DNA from 3 places in the Cryobacterium sp. TMT1-62 genome. Region 3 is predicted to be linked to each of the others. Evidence: predicted binding sites of a transcription regulator. Region 3 holds the regulator's gene; each other region holds the start of a gene.
The links. Region 3 encodes LexA, which represses DNA repair genes until DNA is damaged. Its sites were predicted from a motif close to TCGAACANNTGTTCGA; they were not measured.

Region 1 (2,264 bases), on a different contig from region 3:
ACAGCGAAGACATTGCCAGGGTCGACCATGGCGAGGATGAGGCGGCCGTCGTCGACGGCGATCGGGAGCACTTCGTGGCGTTTGCAGACGGCCACCGGCACGAGAGCCACGGCCAGGCGATCGACCGGGTAGTCGATCAGCTCGACGAAGGGCAGGTTGGCTTGCTGGGCCCGAGCCTTGGCAAACTGAACCTCGGTGATGACGCCCTTGGCGACGAGGGCGCGGACGGCGCTCTCATCGGCGGGGTCGCCGGCCATGAGGTGGTCGAGCTCCTCGATCGGCAGCAGACCGTGCAGGATCAAGATTTCGGTGAGGCTGGCCACGCGATCCTCTCGAACAGGCTCGGTAAGTAAGTAACGGACAACGCTATCTCGGGGGCAGGGAATCCGGCCAGACCCACAATGAGGGGGACACGGTTCGAAAAATGCCTCTGTTCAGTGATCCTAACGGGGCGGGGCTTCGACCCGACATAGACACGGCATCGACCCGGCTTCGACCCGGTTGCGGCCCGGCATCGACACGGTTGCGGCCCGCAGAACGGCAGGCGGAATACGGCCGCTGCTGGGCGATGCCCGGGCCGGTCTCGGCCTGCTCGAAACGGTCTAGACACCCATCCAAAGGTTGTCGATGATGTTCTGTGTGTAGCCCAGCGGGCCGGCATTCGTGTACTTCGTGGCGAGCCAGATGCCGCCCCTCAGAAAGTGGGACTCACCGAAAGCGCCGTCTGCCGTGTTCGTCTGGATGATCCAGCGGCGGCCCTCCGACTGGGTGAAACACTCCAGTCCGTTTGCGACGAGCCGGGCCTCCACCGCGACGGTCTGTTCCAGGGTCACCCAGACCACAGTGGTGATGATCCCGGTGTCGGATCCCCCGTACGGGCTCGCCCAGACGCAGGTCAGGTGGTCGAGAGCGTCGATCTGGACGCGCAGCTCGGCATTGTCGGTGCCGTGGGACACGCCGGCATCCGGGTCCTGGCTCCAGACGGGATTCAGGGTCAGGTCGCCGAGCGCCTCGACCATGGCCGGGCTGTAGAGCTGCGTGCACGCGGTTGAACGTGGATCGCCCGGCGCCGCGGTCTGCCCGGGTGCGGATTGCGTCGGCTTGAGGGTTGCCGGGGGCGTGGTGGTGGTCGGAGAATCTGTAGCGGTGGGTGCGTTGGTCGGGGCGGGCGTCACGGTGGCGGTTCCGGTGGTCTCGCCTGCGCCCGGGAAACCTTCACCGCCCCGGGGTCTCCATTGAGGCAACCGGCGGCCTTGGACGGCTTCGGAGCGGCCGGATTTGCTCAGAGATAAATTCGATTATTCTCTTAAATTGTGTGAGTAACTCTCGACACTGGGTGCGAGTTGAGGTATTCTCGTAACCTGACCAACCTCGCGGAAGACCTCAGGCAGGCGGCCGATTCCGTGGCCCTGCTGGGCTCGTCATGCGCTGACTTCTCGGCCCTTCCTGATGCCGAGGTGTTGGCCGGTCAGAAGCGAATCGCTTCGATCCGCCGTCTCGTCGATACCTATGCTGCCTGGATGGCGGCGACCATCGCCAAGCGTTCCCGACCGGAGCTCGGGCACTCGGGTTTGGCGGCGCAGCAGGGGTATCTCTCCCCGGAGGCCCTGATTCAGAACTCGACCGGCTCGTCGAAGGGCGACGCGTACAAGCTGGTCGCAGTCGGCACCATGATGGCCGATGCCGAGGCGGCCGACAGGCTCGTCGAGGCGGCGCTGTCCTCGCCCGACGCGGATGCCGCCGAGGTCGCCGAGGTCGAGGCGAAGGTGCCCTGGCAGGCGCCGATCGCCCGGGCCGTCACCGCCGGCACGCTCTCGGTTGACGCGGCCGAGTCGATCCGGGCCGGGCTCGGCCAGATCGATGCGGCAGTTACCGCGGAGAAGCTCGGGGTGGCCCTGGCGGCGCTGCTCACCGAGGCGTCGTCACTGAATGCCGATCAGGTGTTCAAGCAGGCGAGACGGATGCGCGACCGGCTCGATGAGGCCGGCATCGCCGCCCGCGAGAAGCAGGCCTACGACGACCGCTACCTGCGGGTCTACCGGCTGGGCAACGGCACCGTACGACTCAGCGGGCTGTTCGCGCCCGAAGACGGCGAGTTCGTGCTCTCCACCTTCGACTCGATCACGGGCCCGCGCCGCGGCGGGGTGCGATTCGTGGACGCAGAGCGGGCAGCCTGGGCAAAGAAGATGCAAGACGACCTCCGCACGACCGAACAGATCGCCGCGGACTCCCTCGTGCAGCTGCTGAAGATCGCCGGCGAGGCC
Region 2 (2,264 bases), on a different contig from region 3:
CGTCCAATGCTGGTTGTGCAGCAGCAGATGGTGGGGATGACAGAGGAGTACCCCGTCGGCGAGGTCGGTGTTGCCGTTGCCTTTCAACCACTCGTTGATGTGGTGGGCTTCGCTCCAGGCCGGTGATCTGTCGCAGTCGATCCAGAGGCATCCGCCGTCACGCACGGCCATCGCGGCGCGCTGTTTCTCGGTGAAGAGCCGTTCGTCGCGGCCGACGTTGATGATCTGGCCGTTGTCGTCGAATTTGATGCCGCGGGTGCCGGCGTCGCAGAGCAGCCGGTCGATGGTTTCCTGGGAGATGGGGAAAGGGTTGCCCTCGATCTGCCCGTGAGCGGCCGGTTCGGCCGGCCCGTGTTCGTTGACCTGCTCAGTCGAAGGTGGAGAGCACGAACTCGCCATCTTCGGGCGCGAACAGCCCGCTGAGTCGTACGTTGCCGTTGCCCAGCCGGTAGACCCGCAGGTAGCGGTCGTCGTCGGCCTGCTTTTCGCGGGCGGCGATGCCGGCCTCATCGAGCCGGTCGCGCATCCGTCTCGCCCGTTTGAACACCTGATCGGCATTCAGTGACGACGCCTCGGTGAGTAGCGCTTCGAGTGCCGCACCGAGCTTCTCTGCGGTGACCGCGGCGTCGATCTGGCCGAGCCCTGAGCGGATCGACTCGGCCGCGTCGACGGAGAGGGTTCCGGCGGTGACGGCCCGGGCGATCGGAGCCTGCCACGGCACCTTCGCCTCGAACTCGGCGACCTCGGCGGCATCCGCGTCGGGCGAGGAGAGCGCCGCCTCGACCTGCTTCTCGGCTGCTTCGGCATCAGCCATCATGGTGCCGACGGCGACCATTTTGTAGGCGTCGCCCTTCGAGGAGCCGGTCCACTTCTGGATGAGGGCCTCCGGCGAGAGAAACCCCTGCTGCGCCGCCAACCCGGAGTGGCCCAACTCCGGCCGGGACCGCCGGGCGATGGTGCCGGCCATCCACGCGGCGCGGGTGTCGAGCAGGCGGCGAGCCGCCGCGATCTGCTTCTGACCGGACAATACTGCGGCATCAGCCAGCGCCTCATAATCGGCACTCGAGGAACCCAGCAGGGCGACGGCCTCGGCCGCTTGCCTGAGGTCATCCGCGAGATTGATCATGATACGAGGATACCTCAAAGCGAACACAGAGTCGAGAGTCTGTCAGTATTTAGAGACTCGATTCAGAGTTTATCTCGAAGGTTTGTTCACAAGTTCAGAGAGCGGCTCACCGGGTCTCGACCAGCCCGACCACCGTGGATTCGACTGACGGGTTGGGGTGGGCGATCCGAGGGGGACATCCGTCGTCTACGCTCGGGCTATGTCCAGACCGGCGCGACCTGCTCCCCGTGACCTCGTGGTGGGGTGGCCCGACGTGCCGTCGGCGGGCGCCGTCGGCGAGGTGGCCCGTCAGTTCGCGGTGAACGTGCAGGCCGCAATCGGCGAGCGGAGCGTGCGCGCCGCGGCGCGCGATGCCGGGCTCGACCACACGACACTGCTCTCGGTGCTGCACGGGCGGTCCTGGCCGGACCTGGCGACCGTGGCCCGTCTGGAGAACGGTTTGGGTGTCGACCTGTGGCCGGGGCGCGTGGGCCCGCCGTAGGGCCGCCGATTGAGACCTGCGCCGCGAGGCGGGCAGGCCGGCCTGGCAGACGTCGAAGATACGTCTATCCACAGCCTTGTGGATAACCCTGTGGACAGCCGAGTGAAATGTGGCTTTTGCCCGCATAATTACTGGAACGCCCGGTGTGGATAACTACGCGTGAAACCTGTGGACGACTGCCATAATCGCCTTTTATCGCTGTCGGGAATGGCAAGATGCCCAGCTCCGAATACCTCAAATACAGGTTCGAATTTCGGGTGCTCAGCGAATCTCGGTGAGGTAAGTCGTGTAGCCGGCGCTGCGCATCGCGGTGATGATCGGTTCGGTGCCGCCAGGTTCGGCGATAGCGATCATGGCGCCGCCGCCCCCGCCACCGGTCAGCTTCGCTCCGAGGGCGCCGGCGCGGCGGGCGATTGCCACGAGTGACTCGATCTCCGGGCTCGACACCTGTAGCGCGTTGAGCAGTCCCTGATTGATGTTCATCAGTTCGCCGAGCTCGGCGATGTCGCCGCGGCGGAGCGCGTCTACCCCGGCCAACACCAGCCCGTCGATCTGGCTGAAGATCGCGTCGTAGCGCGCGGGGTTGCGCTGCCAGGCGCTGCGCACGAGGCCCACGGTCTGCTTCGTCAGCGACTCCACCCCGGACAGCCCGATGAC
Region 3 (2,264 bases):
TCGCGGTCACCGAGAACGGCTGGGTGCAGTCCTATGGCAGCCGGTGCGTGCGCCCGTCGATCCTCTGGGGTGACGTGTCCCGGCCGCGGCCCATCACGGTCGAGTGGTCGGCGTTCACGCAGGGGCTGACGCCCAAGCCCGTCAAGGGGATGCTCACCGGTCCGGTCACGATCCTCGCGTGGTCGTTCGTGCGCGACGACCAGCCGCTGGGCGAGACGGCCAGGCAGGTGGCCCTGGCCCTCCGGGACGAGATCGCCGACCTGGAGTCGGCCGGCATTCAGATCGTCCAGGTCGACGAGCCCGCGCTGCGGGAGCTGCTGCCGTTGAAGCAGAAGGACCAGGCGGAATACCTCGACTGGTCGGTGGGGTCCTTCCGCCTGGCGACGGCCGGTGCGGCCGCGGCCACCCAGATCCACACCCACCTCTGCTACTCGGAGTTCGGGGTGGTCATCGACGCGATCCGCAACCTGGACGCCGATGTGACCAGCATCGAGGCGGCACGCTCTCGCATGGAGGTGGTGGGCGATATCCGGTCCCAGGGCTTCGACCACGGTATCGGCCCGGGAGTGTGGGACATCCACTCGCCGCGTGTGCCGAGCGTGTCTGAACTCACCGACCTGCTCGAGCGCGCCGCGGCGGCCATCCCGGCCACCCGGCTCTGGGTGAACCCCGACTGCGGCCTCAAAACCCGCGGCTACACCGAAACCGTCCAGTCCCTGCACAACATGCTCGCCGCCACCCGCATCCTCCGCGCCCGCCTGACCTCCTCCGTCTCCTCCTGACCCCGCCTCCACCCACACAAAAGCCGGGCACGACACCAAGAACAGTGTTCGTGCCCGGCCCACAAGACCCGGCTCACAAGACCCGACCGAAATAACCATGGTGACTCAACACTCGCGCGTCTCCACGACGCTGGTCGAAACCGTCGAGACCAAGAGTCCGCCTGAAATGCTGATGTGCTTGAGTGCTGATGCCCTAAACCGACCGCAGCACTGCCACAACCTTCCCCAGAATCTCGGCGTGATCGCCGACGATGGGTTCGAAGTTGGTGTTGCGGGGCAGTAGCCAGGTGTGCCCGTCGCGCTGGCGGAAGACCTTGACGGTTGCCTCGTTGTCGAGCATGGCTGCAACGATTTCACCGTTTTCGGCGGTCTTCTGCTGCCGCACGACGACCCAGTCTCCGTCCATTATGGCGGCGTCGATCATCGATTCGCCCGACACCTTGAGCATGAACAGATCGCCCTTGCCCACCAGCTGGCGGGGTAGCGGGAAAATCTCGTCGATCTGCTGTTCGGCGGTGATCGGGATGCCGGCGGCGATGCGACCGACGAGCGGAACCATGGCGGCGTCGCCGACCTGCACTCCGGTGTGGAAACTTTCCGAGGCTCCGGCCGTCGTGTCTTCGGGCGACTGCGGAATCTCGATGAGCACCTCCAGTGCTCGGGGACGGTTCGGGTCTCGGCGGAGGTAACCGCTCAGTTCCAGCTGGTTGAGCTGGTGGGTGACGCTCGACAGTGACGACAGGCCGACGGCGTCGCCGATCTCGCGCATGCTCGGCGGATAGCCGCGTTGGCTGACCGAGCGCTGGATGACGTCGAGGATGGCGAGCTGCTTCTCGCTGAGGCTCTTGCGCCGTCTGGTGCCGCCCTTGTCGCGGGGACCGCTGGTGTTCTGTGCCACGTTCGTCGCTCCTCGTTTTGATTGATGCGCTGGCAGCAAGCAGCGAATGCCGCCGATTCACGCGAATGTCGGGGGTGCCTGATTGAGTGTCAATCAACAATCGAAACTGTATCCGCGTTGAGCTCATTAAACAAACATGTATTCGAGTGGGTCGGAATAAATATTTCAGAAACTACCGAATAAGGCTTGATTGTTCGAATAATCGAATATACATTCGGAACATAAGTTCGCATCCGGCTCTCCCGGCCGAGAGTCGGATGCGTCTTCTCACAGGAGGTATCACATGAGCACTGCACTTGAACGAGGCGCCCCCATCGCGACCGGACGCACCCGGCTCCGACTCACCCGGCGCGGTCGCGTCGTTTTCACGTCCCTGGCTGCCTTTCCGCTCGTGGCCGTGGCCCTGGCCGTCGCCCTCAACGGAGGCATCGCCGCCGCCGAGAACTCGACCGTCGCTCACGTGGCCTCGGCCTTCGACTACGTCACCATCAAGTCGGGGCAGTCGCTCTGGCAACTTGCCGAGACAATCGCGCCCACGTCCGATCCGCGCGAGGTGATCGCCGAGATTGTGAGCCTCAATCAGC

Region 1: a site for LexA is predicted at 1,283-1,298, ahead of E3T34_RS02800 (DUF222 domain-containing protein). Genes of this name have one in related genera too.
Region 2: a site for LexA is predicted at 1,201-1,216, ahead of E3T34_RS08815 (DUF222 domain-containing protein). Genes of this name have one in related genera too.

Annotation. Positions count from the first base shown of each region.
Region 1 covers NZ_SOGZ01000011.1:28,524-30,787, reverse strand. Annotated here, with positions in the region: gene E3T34_RS02810 (GspE/PulE family protein) at 1-323, opposite strand, end outside; gene E3T34_RS02805 (hypothetical protein) at 603-1,175, opposite strand; gene E3T34_RS02800 (DUF222 domain-containing protein) at 1,344-2,264, shown strand, end outside.
Region 2 covers NZ_SOGZ01000031.1:122,649-124,912, forward strand. Annotated here, with positions in the region: gene E3T34_RS08810 (hypothetical protein) at 1-399, opposite strand, end outside; gene E3T34_RS08815 (DUF222 domain-containing protein) at 368-1,126, opposite strand; gene E3T34_RS08820 (helix-turn-helix transcriptional regulator) at 1,326-1,607, shown strand; gene E3T34_RS16155 (hydroxymethylglutaryl-CoA reductase, degradative) at 1,869-2,264, opposite strand, start outside.
Region 3 covers NZ_SOGZ01000015.1:31,762-34,025, reverse strand. Annotated here, with positions in the region: gene metE (5-methyltetrahydropteroyltriglutamate--homocysteine S-methyltransferase) at 1-782, shown strand, start outside; gene lexA (transcriptional repressor LexA) at 976-1,680, opposite strand; gene E3T34_RS03495 (LysM peptidoglycan-binding domain-containing protein) at 1,964-2,264, shown strand, end outside.